3 regions of the Bacillus sp. ISL-75 genome follow, and region 1 is predicted to be linked to each of the others. Evidence: predicted binding sites of a transcription regulator. Region 1 holds the regulator's gene; each other region holds the start of a gene.
The links. The regulator Rex, encoded in region 1, represses fermentation and respiration genes when NADH is low (regulators of the CRP and FNR family bind a similar motif). The targets are predictions, from matches to a motif close to TTGTGAAATATTTCACAA.

Region 1 (7,997 bases):
GTTATGGTAGATTCTTTTGTTTTTCGCAATATGAGGGAAGAGGACCTTGACCAAATTTTAGAAGTAGAACATGCATCATTTACAACCCCCTGGAGTCGTGAAGCATTTTATAATGAATTGCATAATAATCGATTTGCTGTTTATATCGTCCTAGAGGAAAGTAACAAAATCCTCGGGTACTGTGGGGCTTGGATCGTGATCGATGAGGCGCATGTAACGAATGTGGCCATTCTGCCTGAATATAGGGGCAGGAAACTTGGTGAGGCAATCATGCAAAAAATGATGACAGTGGCAAGAGAGATGGGAGCAAAGAGTATGACCCTTGAAGTGCGTGTTACCAATCATGTAGCACAATCTCTTTATCGAAAGCTTGGTTTTCAAAATGGCGGGATCCGCAAAAATTATTATTCAGATAATCAGGAAGATGGTTTAGTGATGTGGGTAAATTTATGAAAAAAGATCAATGGATTTTAGGTATTGAAACAAGCTGCGATGAGACGGCTGTCGCCATAATTAAAAATGGCAGAAAAATTGCGGCAAATGTAGTCGCATCGCAAATTGAAAGTCATAAACGCTTCGGTGGTGTGGTTCCAGAAATAGCCTCCCGCCACCATGTAGAGCAAATGACTATTGTCATTGAGGAAGCATTGAAGCAGGCAAATGTTACTTTTGCTGAGATTGATGCCATTGCTGTCACAGAAGGACCAGGATTAGTCGGTGCCCTTTTAATTGGGGTAAATGCCGCGAAAGCATTGGCATTTGCTCAAAACAAACCACTAGTTCCAGTCCACCATATTGCTGGACATATTTATGCGAACAGGCTTGTCACTGAGTTAAAATTCCCGCTCCTTGCTCTGGTCGTTTCAGGCGGGCATACAGAGCTTGTTTATATGAAGGAACATGGACATTTTGAAGTCATCGGCGAAACAAGGGATGACGCTGCTGGTGAAGCCTACGACAAGGTTGCGCGAACGTTAAACATGCCTTACCCTGGCGGTCCACATATTGACCGTTTGGCGCAGGCTGGAAATCCGACAATTAATTTACCTCGGGCATGGTTAGAAGAAGGTTCCTATGATTTTAGCTTTAGCGGCTTAAAATCTGCTGTTATTAATACGGTTCATAATGCCGAGCAACGCGGTGAGATAATTGCCCCTGAAGACCTTGCTGCAAGCTTTCAAGCCAGCGTGATTGAAGTGTTAGTGAAGAAAACAGAAAAGGCCGTCGCTGAATATGGGGTAGGACAAGTATTAGTGGCAGGCGGAGTTGCCGCCAATAAAGGCCTTAGAAATGCTTTGGAAAAGACCTTTTCAGAGAAACCTGAAATTGAATTAGTAATTCCGCCATTATCCCTATGTACTGATAATGCAGCGATGATTGCTGCTGCTGGAAGTGTGATGTTCGAAAAAGGAATTAGAGCAGACCTTTCCCTAAATGCCAACCCGGGACTGGATATCGAAATATACAATTAATAACTCTTCTGGATAAGAAGAGTTTTTTTGTTGATAAGATTTTATAAAAATGCAGATCAAAAACTGGTGAATGTGGATAAGTGGGGTGTTATCTGTGTATAATGTGGATAAGTAAGGTCTTTGTTGTGGATAATGTGGAAAAGTAAAAATAACATTGAAACTGTCCTGTTTGTAATGTGAATAAGAATGTGGAAAAGTGTATAACTTAATGAATTATTGCCATCATATCAAAATTTGTCGATAAATGTCATAATAAACAAAAAACCAGGCCAATGCCTGGTTTTTGCATAAATATAAAAGAAAATTTATCTTCGGACTTTTATAATTGTCTAGCTCCAACGCCCAGCAGCTAGTGGACTTCGCTCTCCTCCCTACGATAAGTCAAGCACGAATGCGCTAACGCTCTCGTGTTTCCTTTATCTCAGTCGAAGCGCTCCAGTCCATACGCTGCTAAACGGGCGTTTCCGCTTTTCTAGTTATTCAGCCAGCTCCGCCCATTCTTCCATTAAGTGCTCGAGTTCAGACTTTGCTTTTTCATTTTTTATGTTGATTTCCAATACTTTTTCGTGATTTTGAAAAATGTCTGGTTCGCATAATTGCTGCTCGAATTCTTGAATTTGCTCTTCTAGCTCTTCAATTCGTTGTTCCATTTCTTCTAATTTCCTTTTGCGCTGACGCTCTTGTTTTTTACTTTCCTTATCCTGTTGATAAGAGTTTTTTTCAAAAGCATCCGTTTGTGCTGCCCTTTTTGCTGTTGCGGCTAGCGCTAGTGCTGCAAGTTCTTCCTGTTCTAGTTTCTTCTCTAAATAATAATCATAATCCCCGAGGTATTCTGTACTTCCATGACGACTAAGTTCTAAGACCTTTGTGGCAATCCGGTTAATAAAATACCTGTCGTGTGAGACAAACAATATCGTGCCCGGGTAATCGATTAATGCATTCTCTAGAACTTCCTTACTATCTAAGTCAAGGTGGTTGGTAGGCTCGTCCAAAATTAAGACATTCGCTTTCTCCAACATCAGTTTAGCTAAAGCTAGACGGGCTTTTTCACCGCCGCTTAAGGTGGAAACTATTTTTAAGACATCATCACCAGAAAATAAGAAATTACCGAGCACCGTACGTATTTCTTTTTCATTTTTTAGTGGATAGTCATCCCAGAGTTCATTTAAGACCCGCTTATTGGAGGTCAATTCAGCTTGCTCCTGGTCGTAATACCCAATCTGAAGGTTTGTCCCATAGAGTAAGGTTCCCTCAAGTGCAGGCAACTTTTTGATAATTGTCTTTAAAAGTGTTGATTTGCCGATACCATTCGGTCCAACCAATGCGATACTTTCACCTTTATAGGCCCGGAAAGAAATGGACTCTGAAACCTTACCATCCTTGTATCCAACAGCGAGTGAATCCACTGTTAAAACATCATTTCCGCTTTGTTTTTCAATTTCAAACGAGAAGGAGGCAGACTTTTCATCGCCTAATGGACGATCCATCATCTCCATCTTTTCAAGCTTTTTACGCCGGCTTTGGGCTCGTTTGGTTGTCGATGCCCGCGCTAAATTCCGGTTGACAAAGTCTTGGAGTTCAGTGACCTCTTGCTGTTGTTTTTCGAAAAGCTTTAAATCACGCTCATAATTTGCCGCCTTTTGATCAAGGTAAGAACTATAGTTGCCTGAAAACCTTTGGATTTGCTTACGGGATACTTCATAAACTTGAGTAACAACTTTATCTAAAAAATAGCGGTCATGGGAAACGATCAAAATCGCTCCATGATAACTTTGTAAATATTGTTCCAGCCAGGAAAGCGTATCAATATCAAGGTGGTTTGTGGGCTCATCCAATATTAGGATATCAGGCCTGGTTAACAAGAGTTTACCAAGGGCTAGACGAGTTTTCTGCCCGCCGCTTAAACTAGATATCATCAAGGATTTGTCATGGAAATTCAGCCCATGAAGGACGGAGCGCATCTCTGCCTCATATTGATACCCTCCCTGTTCTTTAAATTTCACCTGAAGATGATCGTACTCTTTTAGGATTCTTTCGTACCTGCCACTGTCTTCAAAAACGAGGGGATCAGCCATTTGTTCTTCAAGTGTGCGGAGTTGTTTTTCCATCAATCGCAGCGGTTCAAAAACCGTCAGCATTTCATCCCATATAGATAATGATGATTCTAACCCAGTATTTTGAGCTAAATAGCCAATTGTCACTTCTTTCGGCTTGATAATTTCTCCGCCATCATGCGACAAGTGTCCGGCAATAATCTTCAATAATGTCGATTTTCCCGCCCCATTGCGTCCAACAAGGGCAACACGGTCCCGAGTTTGTAATTCGAGCTTAATATTCGATAAAATAAGGTCAGCACCATAATATTTTTGTAATTGATTAACCTGTAGCAAAATCATTCTCATTCACCTCTATTACATAGGATTAGTGTACCTTATTCCCGGTATGTCGGCAATAAACTGCTCGCCTTATTAGCGGAGTAAGGGTCCTAAATCGTCAAAAAATGTAATATTTAGTTCAAAGTTTCACACACATATAAGGTAAAATAGTGTATGATTTGATGGGAGGATTTTTTATATGGCAGAATTTACGCATTTTAATGAAGAAGGCAGAGCAAAAATGGTCGACGTCAGTGATAAGCCGGAAACGGCACGTACGGCGCTTGCTCACTCCAGCATTACCGTTAGTAAAGAAATTTATGATAAAATAACTAATAATGAGATGAAGAAGGGCGATGTCTTAGCAGTGGCCCAGATAGCAGCTGTCATGGCAGCAAAGAAGACATGGGATTTTATTCCAATGTGCCATCCGATTCCATTAACAGGTGTTAATATTTCTTTCTCTTGGGAACAGGATAAGGATGAGAACTATCAATTATATATTGCTGCAGCCGTTAAAACGAAGGGGAGCACAGGCGTGGAAATGGAAGCGTTAACAGCCGTATCCGCATGTGCCTTAACAGTTTATGATATGTGTAAAGCCGTTGATAAAGGTATGGTAATTGGCCCGACGTATCTTGTCGAAAAAACGGGCGGTAAAAACGGTGATTTTAAAAGAGATGAAAGAGTTAAATAAATTTTTAACTAAACCATTCATGGGGTGTGGGAGATTATGAGTAATGAAACAACGAAAATACCACAGGCGACAGCAAAACGGCTGCCCCTCTATTATCGATTTCTAAAAAACCTGCATAGTTCCGGCAAGCAAAGGGTCTCTTCAGCGGAATTGAGTGAAGCAGTAAAGGTAGACTCAGCAACGATTCGCCGCGACTTTTCATATTTCGGTGCGTTAGGGAAAAAGGGCTATGGGTATAATGTTAATTACTTAATATCCTTCTTCCGTAAGACCTTAGATCAGGATGAATTAACTAAGGTTGCCTTAATAGGAGTCGGAAATCTTGGGACTGCCTTTTTAAACTATAACTTTTTAAAAAATAATAACACAAAAATAGAATGCGCCTTCGATGTGGATCCCGACAAAATGGGAACCATGATTCGCGAGGTACCCGTTCATCCTATGGATGATTTAGAGAAGGTTTTATCAGAAACTAATATTTCTGTGGCGATATTAACGGTTCCGGCTCCTGCCGCACAAATGATAACCGATCGACTGGTCCAAGCGAATGTAAAAGGAATCTTAAATTTCACTCCAGCAAGATTAAATGTTCCACCATTAATAAGGGTCCATCATATTGACTTGGCAGTGGAGCTTCAATCGCTAGTCTACTTTTTAAAGCATTATCCAACGGTGGAAATAGATGAAGAATAATTAGTTAAAAAGGCTTTCCACGAAATTTGTGGAAGGCCTTTTGTATGATTAAATCCCTGCTTTTTTTAATTACATAATCTATAAAAATACTTTCTTATGGACTAAGATGTAGGTAGATGAAATGCAAGCGGTTACTAACGGAAGTGGGGGAAATTCAATGTCAATTTTACGAGATGAAGCATTAAAAATGCACAAGGAACACCAAGGCAAGGTTGGGATTTATTCTAAGGTGGGAGTACATAATGCAAAAGATTTAAGCCTAGCCTATTCACCTGGTGTGGCAGAGCCGTGTTTGGAAATTTATGCAGACGAAAATAAAGTCTATGATTATACCTCAAAGGGCAATCTAGTCGCAGTTGTATCCAATGGGACAGCGGTTCTGGGGCTTGGAAACATTGGACCAAAAGCTGCGATGCCTGTGATGGAAGGAAAGGCCGTGTTATTCAAATCGTTCGCAGATGTTGACGCCTTTCCCATTTGCTTGGCCACCACTGACACAGACCAGATCGTAGAAACCGTCAGGCTGCTAGAACCAACATTTGGCGGAGTGAACTTGGAGGATATTGCTGCGCCGCAATGCTTTGAAATTGAAGACCGCCTCCGCAAAGCCTGCGAGATTCCTGTTTTTCATGATGACCAGCATGGAACCGCGATTGTAACAGCCGCTGGTCTAATCAACGCGTTAAAATTAGCGGATAAAAAAATTGAAGATATTCGTGTTGCAGTAAACGGAGCAGGTTCAGCTGGAGTAGCGATTGTTAAGCTCCTGCTGCATATGGGCGTGAAGGATGTTATTTTATGTGATACAAAAGGAATTATTTATGAAGGCCGTCCATTCGGAATGAATCGATTCAAAGATGAAATGGCGCAAATGACAAATCGCGAGCAAAAACAAGGAACGTTAGCGGATGCGCTTATTGACGCCGATGTGTTTGTGGGGGTATCAGCAGCCGGGGCCGTTACAAAGGAAATGGTTAGCGCTATGCACCGTGACCCGATTATCTTTGCCATGGCCAACCCGGTACCGGAAATTATGCCGGATGTAGCAAAAGAAGCAGGAGCTCTTGTAGTGGGTACAGGACGTTCTGATTTTCCGAACCAGGTTAATAATGTGCTTGCTTTCCCAGGCATTTTCCGCGGCGCCTTAGATGTCCGTGCCAAGGAAATCAACGAGGAAATGAAGCTTGCTGCGGTCTATGCAATTGCTGGTTTAATTTCAGAGGATGAGCTCCATGCCGATTATGTCATTCCAGATCCATTTGACCCTCGGGTCGCAGCACAGGTAGCAACCGCGGTTGCGTATACTGCAATGGAAACAGGGGTAGCCCAAAGAATTATCAATGTTGAGGAAATTAAGCAGCGCCTATCAGCATTAGAAGAAGCAAAACAACCAGTGCATGTTTAGGTCGAGCAAAATTTAGCTTTTAAGGGAGGACTATCTCAATCTAGTTGAGGTAGTCTTTCAAATTTTGGGAATTAGGGCATAATTCCGATATACCTTTTAAATTTTTAGTACAATAATAAATGATAGTTTTTTTTCTTTTTTAAATCAGTCTATATGACCCCGTCCTTAGGTAAGTAATAAAACATTTCCTAGAAGGACATCTAGGGTTTTGCAATCGGAGGGGATGAAGTTGGCGATTGTGCTGACGATGTTTGTGCTTGGGATTTTATTAGGATTTGTCGGGGCGGGCGGCTCTGGCTTTATTATTGCCATCTTAACAGTTATTTTTGGAGTACCAATACATATGGCGTTAGGGACATCACTAGCAGCGATGGTGTTTACTAGCATGTCAGGTGCCTACAGTCATTTTCGTCAAGGAAATATCTCAATTAAAACCGGTTTAATCGTCGGCGGATTTGGGGCAGCTGCCTCCTATTTAGGTTCAAAACTAGCCAGTTTGATTCCGATCCATTCTTTGCATTGGTTGACAGCGGGGATGTTATTTTTGTCGGCTGTGATCTTGGTTGTCCGCTTATTTATTGTTCAAAAAATAAAGGTAAACAACAAAAAAGTGAACCCTGGCAACCTGCTTCTCATTAAGAAAGCGGCAGTTGTCGGGTTGGTTACCGGATTGTTGTCTGGTACATTTGGGATAGGTGCTGCGCCGTTCATTCAAATCGGATTGCTGGTCATCATGGGACTTTCGCTTAAACAATCAGTGGGTACAACAATGCTCGTTATTTTGCCGATCGCTTTAGCAGGAGGAATCGGCTACTATTTCGAAGGATACCTGAATTTAACCCTGTTAGTTGAAGTGGTAGGAGGAACGATGATTGGCTCCTATGTCGGGGCTAAGTTTACAGCCCTTGCTCCGCAGCCCGTATTAAAAAGTGCGATGGTCCTGACCCCTATTATCGCAGGAGCCATTTTGCTCATAAGTTAAGGCATCTTCGCAAGGATGGTTAACTGAGACGATGAACTCTCAGACCAGCCTAAGTTAAAGAAAGCTTCTAAGACTGCAAAGTATTTTCTTAAGAATGCTTTGCAGCTTTTTGTGTTTACTAGCCTGGATGGTTAGTATGTCATCAGGTGGAAATCAGAATGGTGCCTGTCGCCTTCTCAAAGATGGAGGGAAATATGAGAAAGGGAAGATGGAGTTTACAGTCGGTAATTATTGTCTTTGTGTGTATGGTGGTTACTTTTTCACTATTGATAACAGATTTACTTATCAGTTCGAGAATTGCTAAGGAGACGGAAAAAGGTCAGGCTGAGAAAGCAAGAAATGTGGCTCGAATGGTTGCTCATAGTCCGCTTGT
Region 2 (7,997 bases), on a different contig from region 1:
GCACCCATGGCAAGCATTACCCCAGTTACACCACCAATGATAAAGCAAGGAATGAACGCAAGCGCCCACAGCATCGCTGTTGTAAACTCGATTCGACCTTTTCTCATCGTGAATAACCAGTTAAATATTTTGACACCAGTTGGAATAGCAATCATCATCGTCGTAATGGAGAAAACAGAGTTGACTCCTGGTCCGGCCCCCATCGTAAAGAAGTGGTGAACCCAAACAAGCATACTTAAAAACGCAATTCCCACAATGGAGAAGACCATTGATTTATAACCGAACAGCATTTTTCTAGAAAAGGTTGAAATAACCTCAGAGAACATCCCAAATGCTGGAAGAACCACGATATATACTTCAGGGTGACCCCATAACCAAAATAAGTTGGCCCACATCATATCCATACCGCCACCGCTTAAGGTGAAGAAGTGCGTTCCAAAGATCCGGTCAAAGGTCATCAAGGCAAGTGCAACAGTGAAAATTGGAAAGGAAGCCACAATAATAACCGATGCAATGAATGAAGTCCAAGTAAACATTGGCATTTTCATTAGTGTCATGCCTTTAGTTCTCATTTTTAAGATAGTTACGATAAAATTAATTCCTGTCATTAACGTACCAATCCCGGCAATTTGCAGGGCAATAGCGTAATAGTTATTTCCGATCCCAGGAGTAAATTCTTTACCTGCAAGAGGGAAGTAGGCTGTCCATCCTGCATCCGGGGACCCGCCAATGACAAACGAAATATTAAACAACATGGCACCACTAAAGAACAACCAGAAGCTTAGAGCGTTAAGTTGTGGGAATGCCACGTCACGCGCACCAATTTGCAGCGGAATCACCACGTTCATTAAACCAATTAATAATGGCATCGCCGCAAACAAAATCATGATCACACCGTGTGTGGTAAAAATTTCATTGTAATGCTGCGCATCTAAAAATTTCATCTCTGGACGAGAGGTTTGAGCCTTCATTAAAAGACCGTCTACGCCTCCCCGGAAAAACATCAGCACACCAGAAAGAATGTACATAATCCCAATCCGTTTATGATCAACGGTTGTCAACCATTCTCTCCAAAGCCATTTCCATTTCTTTAAATAGGTAACCCCTGCTACAATTCCTATCATTGTTAATAGAATCGCAATCTGAGAACCTAGTATTAATGGGTTGCCGACGATAAAAAAGTCATGCCAATTAATGCCCATTGTGCTCACCTCCATCTGATTTTTCGCCCATGTCCATACTTTCCATTCCATCCATGTCCATGGAATGACCATTTGTTTCTTTCTCTTTAAAAATCTTTCCTTTGACGCCATGTACTTCGTACAATTCAGGATTTGTATAAGTTTTAGAATTCATATCAGCATGATTTACCCAGGCTAGATGAGTTCCCAGGAATGTTTCACGACCTAAGTGTGTAGGCTTAAGAAGTTGATTGTATTTCTTTTCAGTTAACTTTGGGGCAGTATCCTTGACTTCCTTTACCCATTTTTCAAAGGCTTGCGGGGATTTCGCTTCAACTGTAAATTCCATATCAGCATATCCCTTGCCGTTAAAGTTTGTATTTCTACCTAGAAATTCTCCAGGCTTGTCTGCTGTGAGATACAACTCTGTCTCCATCTTGTTCATAGTATACTTTTGACCACCTAAAGCAGGAACCCAGAAGGATTGCATTGTACCAGCAGAGGTTAACTTAAACTGTACCGGAGTACCAGCAGGAATATTCACATAGTTCACTGTCTCGATCCCTTGTTCCGGATAGCTAAAAATCCACTTCCAATCAGCTGATGTTACATTAATGGTAATAGGTTTTTTATTTTCATACCCGGCAGGTACTTTCTCTAATTTATAGATTGTTTTAACAGTAGGAATCGTTAAAGCAATAACAATCAGAATAGGAATGACAGTCCAAATAATCTCTAATTTTGTACTTCCGTGTTCTTCAGGCGGTTCGTAATCTGCATTTTCAGGTTTCGCACGATATTTCCAAATGATATATCCAAATAAACCGAATACAACGACAACCACTAACAGCATAAAAATAAGTGACCAGTTAATTAATTCTAGAATGTCACGTGCGGCAGGGCCTTTTGGATCAAAGACGACCATATTCGTACAGCCGCTTAAAAGTAAAGTTGGTACTAAAGCTAACAGTGGAATGATGTAGCTTTTTTTAAACATGAATATTTCTCCCTTCTAGAATGTTCATTTTTTGATATGATTATCGTGAATTCATTCACAAATAAAACCAGACTAATTCCTTTCTTCTTTGTTAGAGATGGATTAATTTAAATTAATTATTATTTAATATTAATTAGTCTATAGGTATTTCCTAAAATCTATATTAACAACTTTGCTGTGATGTTAATATAGGTTTTTGGATTAAATTGTGACAAATTTGTTAAGGTTTTAAAATCCCTTCCTAGGAAAAATTAGGTAAGTTGATTTTACAAAAAGTGCATTTATGTCTTTTGTTGTTTCAAAGCTAAACATTGTCTATTTTGGATTTAAAGTGGGATAATATAAAGGAATACATAGATAGAGGAGAGCAAAAAATGAAGGTAAAAGTTAATCGGAATGCAGCAAAAGCATTGAAGAAAATGATGGAACAAGAAGAGGCACAAGGGAAATTGTTTCGAGTATATGTGACAAGTATCCACGGGGACCACGCCCATTATGATTTAAAGCTTGATACTCTAACAGAAAATGATGTGGTGGTTACAAGTGATAAAGAAATTGACTTTATTCTTGATAAAAATGATCCGACCTTAAATAATATCTGGATTCAATATTTCCAATTACCAAAAGAAGAATGGCTAATTACCAACCCAACAATGGGCGTACATCATCACCATTAATAAAACAAGAAAAAACGCTTGTGAGTTCACTGCGTTTTTTTTTTGACTATATTCTTTTCTTTCTATTGAAAATTATTCAACACACTTTTTCGAGGATAGGATATATGAAGTAGTCCATTATAAATTTGTGTTTGCATTAAATGTGCATTTGTTGGTTCTGGAAGTTCAATGACGCGTTCAAAATCACCATAGATTCGCTCTCTTTTCATTTCCATTTCAAATGGTAGAACCGGCTTTATTCTGCCATTAATTTTTAAATGTGTATTTGTGATTAAGTTAATTGAAAGATCTTCTTGATTTACTCCAGGTATTTCAACAATAATAAAATAATAATGTTCATTTTGATATAAATCAAATTTTGGATTACATACCGCTTCTCTAAAAAATTCATCAGGATGTTTTTGCTTAAGTACACTAGACCAAAAATTGCTCTCTCTATACTCATTTGTAATCTCTAGCCATTTTCTCATTTTTTCTATATCCATCTTACTACTCCTTTAAAGTTGATTGGCAATAGGCATAGAAGGGTTAGCTATTTGATCCTGATCACTAATATCTGTATCTATATTACCTGAGTTCATAAGAGAAGAAGCAGGTGAAAAATCACCTAAAGAAAAATTTGCTCCGACAAATTTACTATTAGCAGTATGGCTGTTATGCACAGTGGGACCGATATCAACATTTCCGTTTTGCGCAGCTCCATTAATCTTAAAATTTAAAATATTTATTTGAAATGGCATATCATAAAACCCCTATAATGTTAGATTGGTGGTACAGGTTGAATGGGTTGGTTTACATTGGAAACATCAGTAGTTCCAATTGAAGTTTGATCATTGACGTCAGGATCATTTAAAAGGTTTTCCATCATTGCTTCAGTCGGTGAAGTATCTCCATATGAAGCATTAATTCCTTGTGATTTACTATTGGAAGTGGGACTATTATGAGCTGCTTCCCCTATAGTTATGGAACCATTTCCCGAAATACTATTGATTTTTAAATAATATAAATTGATTACAACCGATGGCATCTTTAAACACCTTTCTATCCTTTGGCTTATGGGTACTATATGCAAAAGAGTGCCTATATGTTACTTTATGGTACTCATGTGTTATGGATATATGTAAATTCGCAGGTGGTTTTCTTTGTTTAACGTAAATGTATTATGTAAACTTAATTGTTTGATTAGTTTTTAGTAATGGTGTTAATCTTATAATGGGAAAAGTTAGAAGGGAGCACGTTAATACATATGGATAATTTTAAAAATGATGTTGAAATCAAATTAGTAGCACTGGATATGGATGGCACACTTTTAAATAACAAAGGCCAGATATCGGAAGCAAATCGCCAGGCAATCAGAGCTGCAAAGGATAAAGGGATTTTTGTCGTTCTAAGTACTGGACGTTCTGTGATTACTAGTCGAGAGCATGCTGATTCATTGGAGCTGAATTCATATTTGGTAACGGTAAATGGAAGTGAAATTTGGGATGAGAAAAGGGAATTAGTGGAAAGGAATTTGGTCAAATCGGAACTGGTTGAGTGGATGTGGGGGTTATCTCAACAGCATAACACAAAATTTTGGGCGATTAGTACGGAGCGAAATTGGCATAATGAAATGCCGGCTGACCTACATACACTGGAATGGATGAAATTTGGCTTTAACATCGATGATGACGCAACAAGAGCACTAATCTTTAATGAATTACAGGCTAAAGGTGAATTTGAATTAAGCAATTCAACCCTGAAGAACATTGAAGTAAATCCAGCTGGAATAAATAAAGCGAAGGGACTTGGGATTGTTTGCAGCCGGCTGGGTTTGGAAATGAAAAATGTTATGGCCGTAGGAGATAGCCTTAATGATTTAGCGATGATCAAAGCTGCGGGTTTGGGTGTAGCAATGGGAAATGCTCAGGATACGGTAAAGGAGTCCGCTGACTGGGTAACAGCAACCAATGAAGAGGATGGAGTAGCGCAGGCAATCCGTAAATGGGTGCTGTCAAAATAAAATATGGACGATAAAATTTTTTAGGAATTAGTTTGGTATATGCAATCCATAAATGGGTAAAAATAATTGGGCAAGTCAATTTGCAATTTACATGTAATTGTTACATGCTAGGAGGCTACAAAAATGGAAAATGGTAAAGTAAAATGGTTTAACGGTGAAAAAGGTTTTGGATTCATTGAGCGTGAAGGTGGAGAAGATGTATTTGTTCACTTCTCGGCTATTCAAGGCGAAGGATACAAAACATTAGATGAAGGTCAAGAGGTTACGTTTGAAATTGAAAGTGGTCAACGTGGACCACAAGCAGTAAACGTCCGTAAAGCATAATGACCCGCCGATAAAACAGGCCCAAGCATTTGGGTCTGTTTTTTATTGGAAAAAGCACTCTGTGTGAACAATGAATGAGCGTCCCATTTACAAAAAACCCTCTACAAAAATGTAGAGGGTTGGTTTAACGATTGATTTCCTTGACTCTGCCAACTTGACCATCTGTCAGCCGCACTTTAATGCCATGAGGGTGAAAACTTGACTTGGTCAATATATCCTTAACAGTTCCCTCAGTGAGTTTCCCACTTCTTTGATCTGCTTTTAGGACTATTTTGACTAAAGTTCCTGGGACAATGTCTACTCTATTTTGACCACTAGACACCCATTTTTCTCCGTGAATTACTTACTTTTTTAGTCTGCTGGCTTTGCAGCTTTTTAGTTGCCTGTGAGCTATTTGAGCTTGGATTTCCTCCGGCTGCTTTGTTTTTCTTATTTTCCAACTGCTGTTTCATCGCTTCTTGAAGACTTATTTTCTTCTTCGGTTCTTCCTGTGGATTGGTTTGGTTTGAATCACTCATAAAAAATCCTCCTATTAAAGTGTTAACTACATTATAAGCTATATTCGTCCAAATTAAAATTTAACAATTAATTCTTTAACTTGCCTTAAAATGTTCATATTCTTTAAAATATTCTTATAATCATGTTAAAATATGGTAGAATGAACATGAGTGACGTCCGCGGACAATTTTAATCACAACTAAGGGCTTACTAACATTAAAATAAAAATTTTTGGACGTTATTTCTCATTTTTGGAATAACGTCATTAATTTTTAATACCTATGTAATAGTGGGTACATGTTATCCTGTTGATAATCAATATTAATTTATATTAATTATAATTTAGTATTGATTTTAATAAGATTTATATTATAATTTGTTTAAGCTTAAAAAAATAGTTTATGAGGTGATCAAATGGGTAATGGCAACAAACATTTAACAACAGGAAATGGAGCACCAGTCGGTGATAATCAAAATTCGATGACGGCTGGATCACGTGGACCAACATTGATTCAAGATGTACATTTACTAGAAAAATTGGCACACTTTAACCGTGAGAGAGTTCCTGAGCGTGTGGTCCACGCCAAAGGTGCCGGAGCACATGGCTATTTCGAAGTGACCAATGATATGTCAAAATATACAAGAGCAAAATTGTTTAATAGCGTTGGAAAACGTACACCTATGTTTATTCGCTTCTCAACTGTTGCAGGTGAACTTGGTTCAGCTGATACAGTTCGCGATCCGCGTGGCTTTGCTGTTAAGTTTTATACGGAAGAAGGAAACTATGATTTAGTAGGGAACAACACGCCAGTCTTCTTCATTCGCGATGCGATTAAATTTCCTGATTTCATTCATACTCAAAAAAGAGATCCTAAAACCCATTTGAAAAATCCAACTGCAGTTTGGGACTTCTGGTCACTGTCACCTGAATCCTTACACCAAGTTACCTATTTAATGGGTGACCGAGGACTTCCAGCAACACTTAGACACATGAATGGCTATGGCAGCCATACCTTTAAATGGGTTAATGCGGATGGGGCGGCAGTTTGGGTCAAATATCACTTTAAATCCGAACAAGGTGTTAAGAATATGGCACCAGAGCTTGCTGGTAAGTTAGCTGGAGATAATCCTGATTACCATACGGAAGACTTATTTCATGCAATTGACAAGGGTGACTTCCCAGCATGGAGACTCCATGTTCAAATCATGCCTTTTGAAGATGCCGAAAAGTATCGCTTCGATCCGTTTGATGTCACAAAGGTATGGTCACATAAGGACTACCCATTAATCGAGGTTGGACGTATGGTGCTCAACCGTAATCCGGAAAACTATTTTGCAGAAGTCGAGCAGGCCACATTCTCTCCTGGAACAATGGTCCCTGGTGTTGAGGCTTCGCCGGATAAAATGCTTCAAGGCCGACTATTTGCTTATTCGGATGCCCACCGCTATCGTGTAGGACCGAATCATAATTTGCTCCCAATTAATCGTCCAAAGGTAGAAGTAAATAACTATCAACGTGATGGGGCGATGCGTTCCGATCATAATGGTGGTGGTGCGGTTTACTATGAGCCAAACAGTTTTAGAGGACCAAAGGAGGAACCTGAACATAAACAAACTGCCTTCCAGGTTAATGGCCTTGCAGAACAAGTAGCCTATGATCAAAATGACCACTACACACAAGCCGGTGATTTATATCGCTTAATGTCAGCAGACGAGCGTGCCCGCTTAATTGAAACAGTGGTAGGCGCAATGAAGCCAGTTGAGAGGGATGACATAAAGCTTCGTCAAATCCAACATTTCTACAAAGCAGACCCAGAATATGGTGAGAAAGTAGCCAAAGGGCTAAATCTAGCTATTCCTCAAGAAGTAAAGTGACTATTAAACTAGTAAAGGCCGTTCATTTAGTTGAGCGGTCTTTTTTCAAAGTAACAGGAGCTGAGGTCTCGTCAGTTTTTTAAATGATTAGTCGAACTATTTTTGCAGGAATTTATGGGCTATGATTAGAATTATATTAATATGATGATTCAAAAGGGGGATTAGCATGAGTATCCAGGTAATAGAAAAAGAAGAAATGAAAGTTGTTGGGATTTCATGGAATGGCACTTACTCACAAATCAGTAAACTTCCACGTCTTTTTCAAGAAATGGTTAATCGACTAGAAGAAGTATCCTATCAAACGAAAGAACCTGTCTTGATTGCACCTTTTCATAGCCGGGAAACAGAGTTCACCTATTATGTAACAACGCCCGTAGAAAAAATTGACGAAATTCCCGAAGGTATGGTTGGATTTACGATTCCGAGTAAAAATTATGTTTTTG
Region 3 (7,997 bases), on a different contig from region 1:
ATTTACTCTTTTAATATATAAAGAAGTTTGTACATTCATGACACTTACATGTAAAGTCCACCGTTAATATTTAATTGCTGACCAGTAATATAGTCACCATCTTTACATAGGAAAACAACACCACGAGCGATTTCTTCTGGTTTACCTAAGCGTTTTTGTGGTACTTTTTCAACGATTCCTGCAAGAACTTTTTCAGGAATGGCTTGGACCATCTCGGTTCCAATAAATCCTGGGCAAATCGCATTAACTGTTACTTTACTTCTAGCAAGTTCAAGAGCGAGAGATTTAGTGTATCCAATTAGTCCTGCTTTTGCGGCAGCATAGTTTGTTTGTCCAAACCCGCCTGCTTGCCCAATAATAGACGAAATGTTGATGATGCGGCCTGCATCTGATTCAAGAAGATAAGGTAAAGCCGCAGATGTATTGTTGAAAACACTGTTTAAATTAACATCAATTACTTTTTTCCAATCTTCTTCTTTCAATTTTTTGAACGTGCTGTCTCTTGTAATTCCTGCATTATTAATCAGGATATCTAATTTGCCATAATGGTTGATTGTTTCTTGTACAAGGTATGCTGCTTCATTACTTTCAGAAACATCTGCTTGAACAGCGTATGCTTCTCCGCCAAATTCATTTATTTCTGCGACTACTTTATCTGCTAGTTCTTTACGAATATTATAGTTAATGACAACTTTCGCACCATTTTTAGCCAGTTCCAATGCAATTGATGCACCGATTCCTCTGCTGCCGCCTGTTACGATTGCTACTTTATCTTTTAATTCTGTCATTGTTGTCCACCCCATCTATTGTAGTTGTAAAAATAATACTGATAGTTTACTAAATTTCTTGGTTTTACATGCATTATGTAATGCGTTTCTATTTCGCTTTTTCTGGTGTTTTTAACACATTAAGGATTTGGTTCAATTTTTGATCTAAATTCTTCATATCCTTTTTTAAATTCGACAATTCTGCTTTAAATGACTCTTGGTCTTGGTTATCCAAGTTCTCTTCCAATCTTTCTTCTAAATCATCTACTTTTGCATCGACATTGACAATCAGCGAAGAAATGTTAGCAATGTCATTTCGAGTTGGTACATTCATAAATTCTAAATATTTTAACGTTGATTCATCAATCATTTTTTTTAATTGAAGATTCATCTCCAATACCTGTCCCATGCCTTGAGAAGGGAAATCATTGCTTACTTTCTCATCGAATAACTTACTGGAGTGTGAATAAAGATCCTTCCACATATCATAAAAATTAAAGTCTGTGCTCATTTTTTTCCTCCTACATTTGTTTTGTTGACCTATCTATCATACTAACTTCATCGAAATTTTAAAAGGTGAAAGATTAAAAATTATTAAAATACATTTCTTCATTTTTTGACAAATTTCTCACTTTCTTGCGAATTGTAAAGTATTTTAACAAGAGTGATAATTACCGATAATCCATCATAATATGGGTAAAAATGGATTTAATTTTGTCCAAAGGCTAGTTTCATTGCCACTTTTTTGTTTTGGATTTCTTTTCTCATTTGCCTAGGGATGCTGATTGTGCAGAGGTCTATTCTGAAAAGAAAAAAACGAGGTGATATATTTTGGAGTTTAATGAAAAGGTTGTGTTAATTACAGGTGGTGCACAGGGGATTGGAAAAGAAACGGCTAAACAATTTCTCCAAGAGGGTGCAAACGTCGTCATCTGTGATTATGATGAGTCGGCTGGTAAATCTGCATTAGAAGAATTGAATCATGAAAAAGTAGAATTTTATAAAGTCGATGTAACGGACAGCACCCAGATAGAAGAAATGGTTCAATCCACAATAGGTAAGCATGGCCGAATCGATATCTTAATTAACAATGCCGGAATTACACTTGATGGTTTTTTAACAAAGATGGAGGAATCGGATTGGGAAAGAGTCATTTCTGTCAATCTATCAGGTGTTTTTAAATGCACGAAGGCTGTAGCTCCTAATATGTTAAAGCAGGGGTCGGGCGTTATTCTTAACGCATCTTCCGTCGTTGGTTTATATGGGAATATTGGTCAAACGAATTATGCTGCGACAAAGGCGGGCGTCATTGGGCTGACGAAAAGCTGGGCAAAAGAATTTGGCCCTAAGGGGATCCGAGTCAATGCAGTTGCTCCAGGTTTCATTGAAACAGGTATGACTGCAGCGGTGCCAGATAAAGTGCTTCAATATATGAAGGAAAAGACTCCGCTTAGGAAGCTTGGCAAACCAGAAGATATTGCCGCAGCATATGTATTCTTGGCTTCAGATAAGGCGAATTATATTAACGGAACCATCTTAAGTGTGGATGGCGGATTAGTTATTTAGACAATATAGCTGCAAATTGAGGGAGAAAATAATGATTTTCTCTCTTTTTGGTTTATTATGGTAACTGCTATTACTAAATTGCTATATTACAATATATGGAGGTTCGGTCATATTCTTATCGTCCATTCATTTGTTCAAATGCCAAGTTAGTATAATCTCAAAAATTTTTCTACAAAACATGTCAATTTATCCTAAAGTTTAACAGAATTTTTTTTGCCTGTTTTTTTAATATTTTCAATCGATGTAATTACACCTTTTACTTTGCCAATAGTGGTTTTTCTAGGCCTTTTTTAAAGGGGATACACGTTGAATATGTCAGGTCAAGATCTTAATTTTTTTATAGCGATAAATAAAAAAACTCAGAATTTGTCGAATAGTTTGTCACGAAAAATACCGCGAAATGTAGTAAAATTTGAGAGGAATTATTATTCGAATACATAAATCACTTTTTGGAGGAAATCAGAATGACTGTAAATGAAGTTGTAATTGTAAGTGCGGTAAGGACAGCAATTGGTAGTTTTTTAGGGGGTTTAGAAAATGTTTCGGCTGTACAGTTAGGATCTACTGTAATTAAAGCAGCTATTCAAAAAGCTGGAATTAATCCTAATGATGTAGATGAAGTGATTATGGGGAATGTTTTACAAGCAGGAGTTGGACAAAATCCGGCAAGACAAGCTTCCCTTGCTGCAGGTATTCCTCAAGAGGCACCAGCTATGACAATTAATAAGGTCTGTGGATCAGGATTAAAGGCTGTTCACTTAGCAACACAAGCGATTCTTGCTGGAGAGGCAGAAGTGGTTGTTGCAGGCGGTATGGAGAATATGAGTCAAGCTCCACATCTGTTAAAAGGCGGACGAAATGGATTTAAAATGGGCGATCAGAAAATTTTAGACAGTATGATTAAAGACGGATTATGGTGTGCAGAAAATGACTATCATATGGGAACTACAGCTGAAAATCTTGCTGAGAAATATGAAATCACACGTGCTGAACAAGATGAATTTGCAGCGTGGAGTCAGCAAAAGGCACAAGCAGCGATTGAATCCAATCGATTTGCTGATGAAATTGTCCCTGTTGAGGTACCTGGCCGTAAAGGACAAGTGACATTATTCAGCCAAGATGAGTTCCCACGGTTTGGAACGACTGCAGAAGGATTGGGTAAGCTTCGTCCTGCATTCAAAAAGGATGGATCTGTTACTGCTGCTAACTCTTCAGGAATTAACGATGGTGCGGCAGCATTTGTAGTGATGAGCCGTAAAAAGGCAGAAGAATTAGGCGTCACTCCTCTAGTAACAATTAAAGCAAATGCTACTGCAGGTGTGGATCCGAGTATTATGGGAATCGGTCCTGTCCCTGCAGTGAAAAAAGCTCTAAAAACAGCGTCTTTATCTTTAGAAGACATTGAATTAATTGAAGCAAACGAAGCATTTGCGGCACAATCGATTGCAGTAGATCGCGAGCTTCAATTTAATAAAGAAAAGTTAAATGTTAATGGTGGTGCGATTGCACTTGGTCACCCCATCGGTGCAAGTGGAGCAAGAATTTTGGTGACTTTAATTCATGAAATGAAGAAAAGAGAAAACCGCTATGGTTTAGCTACGTTATGTGTCGGTGGAGGACAAGGTGTAGCAACCATTATCGAAAATGTTAAGTAAGAATGAATAAAAATTGTAAAAAATGTCTTGGAGGAAACTCCGAGGCATTTTTTTTGAGGTAATTTTTACCTTAAATAAAAATAAAATGCATGGTGATGATATAGAAGTAATTTAAAACAAAGGCTGTGTTAAAGGTTATTGTTAATATTGTGCCCGCCCGCGGAAAGCGAAGCGCCTGGAGCGAAGTCAACAAACTAGTTTAACACAGCCGAAACAAAAGGAGAGAAACTCATGCCACAAATTGATGTCAATCAACTAAACCAAGCAAAAGCAAATGTAACACTAACCCAAGAATTGTTAACAAAAGCAATTGAAAAAGCAAATTCCGATCCTACTCTCGCCCAGGAAGCGATGAAACAGGCATCAAACGAAATTTCGTCTGCTTTAACGGCCGTAACACAAGTACAAAACACATCTAAAGCCCAATCGACAGAATTATAAAATAGTTTTTCCGAATATTACTGTGTAAAATAGTTGTCCCATGCAAGGCTAGATACCTAATAAATCAAAGAACACCCCATAGAAATGGGGCGTTCTTTGTCAATATGAATGAAATCATCCTTCGATTTCAGTATGTTGAAATCCGTTTTTGGTGGCATACACTTCATACCATTTGTAATTTGGAGTTTTGAACCATTCGTACTGCGGCAAATAAACCAAATATCTTACATTGCCATCGGCATCAAACATTGTTTTAAATATTTTAACCGGTCCAATTCCAAATGTTTGATCTAAATAACCTTCCATGCCATCTCTGACAATATTTTTTTATCTTCCTTTTCTTGCTTATACAACCTCATTAGCCCATCAATAAAAAGACTCAATAGCATTAGAGTAATAGCAATTAAAACGAATATTAGTAAATTGAACAAAAAAACAACCTCCTAAACGATTATGTATAGATTCCGATAAATAAATAGACTATGCCCCTTTTCTTTTAATAGATTCACTACGATTGTACATCCGATTGTTAAAAGAAGATGTGATGAAAAATACATATAAGCGACTTTCTTAAGAATTATTTGACTGTAATAAAGGAAAAAAATAGATTTATGTCGAATTTTTCAAAACAGCCAAGGCAAATCTATTTTAGGGGGAATTAGATGATATTGGAAGCAGCTATGCTTAAGGTTAGGAATGGAAAAGGAATATGAGGAAGCATTTCGTCAGGCATCAGATATCATTGCTTCAATGAAAGGTTACATAACTCACGAATTACAGCGTTGTTTAGAAGTTAAGGGGAAATATTTGTTATTGGTAAAGTAGGAAACATTAGAGGATCATACTGTTGGATTTAGGCATGCAAACGAGTATCAAGAATGGAAAAAAATATTACATCGTTTCTATGACCCATTTCCAACTGTAGAACATTTTGAGAATATTCGACTTTGATAGTTGTTATTATTTATTATTCTTGCATTCCTAGCTCTTCACTATTTGAGATAGTCTAAGTAATATTTCTTTTTCAAAATGTATAAAAGATGTGATAAAATGTTTGAATATTAAAACTACTAGGGGGTTGAATGTTGATAAATTACAATGGACGGAAATTTGTTTCAGTCGAAAATACAGCTAACGGTGAGGTTTCATTAGAAACATTTTTTGAGTACCAACAAGAAGGAAAAATACTTTCAGCAACATATTATGGAGGAGACATTGTAAAAGGAACACTTATTGGAATAGTTGAGGAAAATGGCAGTTTACAGTTTAGATATAACCATGTAAATACAAAGAACGAAATAAGAGGCGGACAATGTTTCTCTACGCCAGAAACTCTGCCAGATGGAAGAATTAGATTACATGAGAAGTGGAAATGGACAGATTCCGACAAAAGTGAGGGGGAATCTATTATTGAAGAAGTTAAATCAAAATAAATAATTTAATTCAGGTGGAACAATGGAAAATTTTATTATTATAGATAATATGCAAAATGAGGATTGGGATCAGGTTCGTGAAATCTACCAAGAAGGAATTGCGACTAGAAATGCAACATTTCAAAAAGAGCCACCTTCATGGGAAGATTGGGATATGGGGCATATCTTAGAGTGCCGTCTTGTCGCACGTTTAAATGGTAAAGTTTTAGGATGGGCGGCGTTAAGCCCAGTCTCCAGTCGATGTGTTTATGCTGGTGTGGCTGAAGTAAGTATTTATGTTGGACAAAATAGTAAAGGGAAGGGTATTGGTAGTAAACTATTAAAATCTTTAATTGAAATTAGTGAACAGTACGGATACTGGACATTACAATCTGGGATTTTTCCTGAAAATATATCCAGTCTCAAATTACATCTTAAGTTTGGGTTTCGGAAAGTTGGAAGGCGAGATCGTATTGGAAAAATGGATGGCGTATGGCGTGATACGATATTGTTAGAAAGAAGAAGTCATTCAGTTGGAATTAATTAAGATTGATGATTTAAGAGAAGGTACTCCAAGACCAGAAGAATTTAGGAATGAAGGTGAGTATAAACGAAGGATGAGGATTCCGCTCTTTTTAATATTTTCATGTGTAAAATAGAAGCTAAACTTCCAAAAGAATCCTATATCAATAAAAAAGCTTGCAGACTCATCTAGAAGCTAGATTGTGTCTGCAAGCATGAGGCTCCTGCCGGGAAAAGTTGTTTTTCAATCCTTATTTCATACCATTAAAACTTACAGCTATTTGAGCTCCCACTACTGCATTGTTTTTAACTAAAGCAATGTTTGCATCTAGGCTCTTACCTTCAGTTAAATCTTTCACCTTACCTAGTAAAAATGGCGTTACATTTTTACCGGATATGTGTTTTTCTTCTGCTTCTTTTAAAGCTGCTTCAATTACGTTAGTAATGGTTTTTTCATCCATAGCGAATTCTTCAGGTATTGGGTTGGCAATCACTGCGCCGCCTTTTAGGTTTAAATCCCATTTAACTTTTAACGTCGAGGCGATTGTTTCCGCATCTTCTGCACGGAAGTTCACTGAGAATTCACTATTGCGCGTATAGAAGGCAGGGAGTACATCGGTTTGATAACCAATAACAGGTACGCCTTTTGTTTCAAGATATTCCATTGTTAACCCTAAATCTAGAATCGATTTGGCACCTGCACAAATGACGGCCACGTTGGTTTGTCCGAGTTCTTCTAGGTCTGCAGAGATATCCATGGTAGTCTCTGCACCACGGTGAGCACCGCCAATACCACCAGTTACGAAAATATTAATTCCTGCAGCCTCGGCACAAATCATCGTTGCGGCTACTGTTGTTGCCCCCAGTTTTTTTGTAGCGAGTAAATAAGCTAAATCACGTCTAGATGCTTTTGCTACATCCGTACTCTTACCGAACATCTCTAACTCTTCATCGGATAATCCAATTTTAATTTTACCATCAACGATTGCTATTGTTGCCGGAACAGCACCATTATCACGGATAATTTGTTCCACTTCACGTGCGGTTTTCACATTTTGTGGGTATGGCATACCATGTGAGATAATTGTAGACTCTAAGGCAACGATTGGTTTTCCTTGTTCCTTGGCGATACGTACTTCTTCAGATAAAGTAATGTATTGTTTCATGATAATTCCTCCATGTCTTTTTGTAGTTGTTCTGCTGATAAATCCTGTCTAACTGTATAAGATGATTGCAGTGTTTTAGAAGCATTCATACTCCCAGCTTTAGCAATTTCGATCAACGATTTACCTTCTAACCAAGAGTAAATAACAGCGGAGGAAAAAGCGTCTCCTGCACCCGTTACATCAACGACTTCATTAATTTCAATAGAAGGTACATGAAAAATTCCTTCTTTTTTATTACCTATCATCGAGCCTTGTTTTCCATTCGTAATAACCACATTGGCTATTCCTAGTGCCAGCCATTTTTCTAGTGCGTTCTTCCAATCTTCCTCGTTCTTGATTTCAGTTTGGAAGTAAGTTTCAGATTCATCTCGGTTCGTAATGAGCCATGTAACACCTTCTAAATTATCTGGTAATCGATTCATCTTTGGCGATGAAACGGGTATTAACACAATCGGTAAATCATGGCTA

Region 2: qoxA (cytochrome aa3 quinol oxidase subunit II) is a predicted target of Rex. The motif match lies at 2,222-2,239, and genes of this name have one in related genera.
Region 3: J7E63_RS10115 (polyhydroxyalkanoic acid synthase subunit PhaR) is a predicted target of Rex. The motif match lies at 1,382-1,399, and genes of this name have one in related genera.

What each region holds. Positions count from the first base shown of each region.
Region 1 is NZ_JAGGQX010000051.1:31,587-39,583, reverse strand. Features, by position in the region: gene rimI (ribosomal protein S18-alanine N-acetyltransferase) at 4-453, shown strand; gene tsaD (tRNA (adenosine(37)-N6)-threonylcarbamoyltransferase complex transferase subunit TsaD) at 450-1,472, shown strand; gene J7E63_RS20085 (ABC-F family ATP-binding cassette domain-containing protein) at 1,949-3,868, opposite strand; gene moaC (cyclic pyranopterin monophosphate synthase MoaC) at 4,047-4,544, shown strand; gene J7E63_RS20075 (redox-sensing transcriptional repressor Rex) at 4,581-5,237, shown strand; gene ystJ (NADP-dependent malic enzyme) at 5,395-6,642, shown strand; gene J7E63_RS20065 (sulfite exporter TauE/SafE family protein) at 6,872-7,624, shown strand; gene dcuS (DcuS/MalK family sensor histidine kinase) at 7,819-7,997, shown strand, end outside.
Region 2 is NZ_JAGGQX010000027.1:108,425-116,421, reverse strand. Features, by position in the region: gene qoxB (cytochrome aa3 quinol oxidase subunit I) at 1-1,202, opposite strand, end outside; gene qoxA (cytochrome aa3 quinol oxidase subunit II) at 1,192-2,178, opposite strand; gene J7E63_RS13055 (iron-sulfur cluster assembly accessory protein) at 2,553-2,855, shown strand; gene J7E63_RS13050 (Hsp20/alpha crystallin family protein) at 2,918-3,340, opposite strand; gene J7E63_RS13045 (spore germination protein) at 3,353-3,595, opposite strand; gene J7E63_RS13040 (spore germination protein) at 3,616-3,882, opposite strand; gene J7E63_RS13035 (Cof-type HAD-IIB family hydrolase) at 4,102-4,857, shown strand; gene J7E63_RS13030 (cold-shock protein) at 4,981-5,181, shown strand; gene J7E63_RS13025 (YwbE family protein) at 5,306-5,503, opposite strand; gene J7E63_RS13020 (hypothetical protein) at 5,496-5,699, opposite strand; gene katA (catalase KatA) at 6,094-7,554, shown strand; gene J7E63_RS13010 (GyrI-like domain-containing protein) at 7,721-7,997, shown strand, end outside.
Region 3 is NZ_JAGGQX010000021.1:14,795-22,791, forward strand. Features, by position in the region: gene J7E63_RS10110 (3-oxoacyl-ACP reductase) at 45-788, opposite strand; gene J7E63_RS10115 (polyhydroxyalkanoic acid synthase subunit PhaR) at 877-1,278, opposite strand; gene fabG (3-oxoacyl-[acyl-carrier-protein] reductase) at 1,599-2,333, shown strand; gene J7E63_RS10125 (acetyl-CoA C-acetyltransferase) at 2,798-3,988, shown strand; gene J7E63_RS10130 (hypothetical protein) at 4,220-4,429, shown strand; gene J7E63_RS10135 (hypothetical protein) at 4,544-4,735, opposite strand; partial or broken gene J7E63_RS29560 (antibiotic biosynthesis monooxygenase family protein) at 5,092-5,380, shown strand; gene J7E63_RS10140 (avidin-fold protein) at 5,515-5,862, shown strand; gene J7E63_RS10145 (GNAT family N-acetyltransferase) at 5,885-6,388, shown strand; partial or broken gene J7E63_RS29565 (SAM-dependent methyltransferase) at 6,399-6,500, shown strand; gene J7E63_RS10150 (pseudouridine-5'-phosphate glycosidase) at 6,615-7,529, opposite strand; gene J7E63_RS10155 (carbohydrate kinase) at 7,526-7,997, opposite strand, start outside.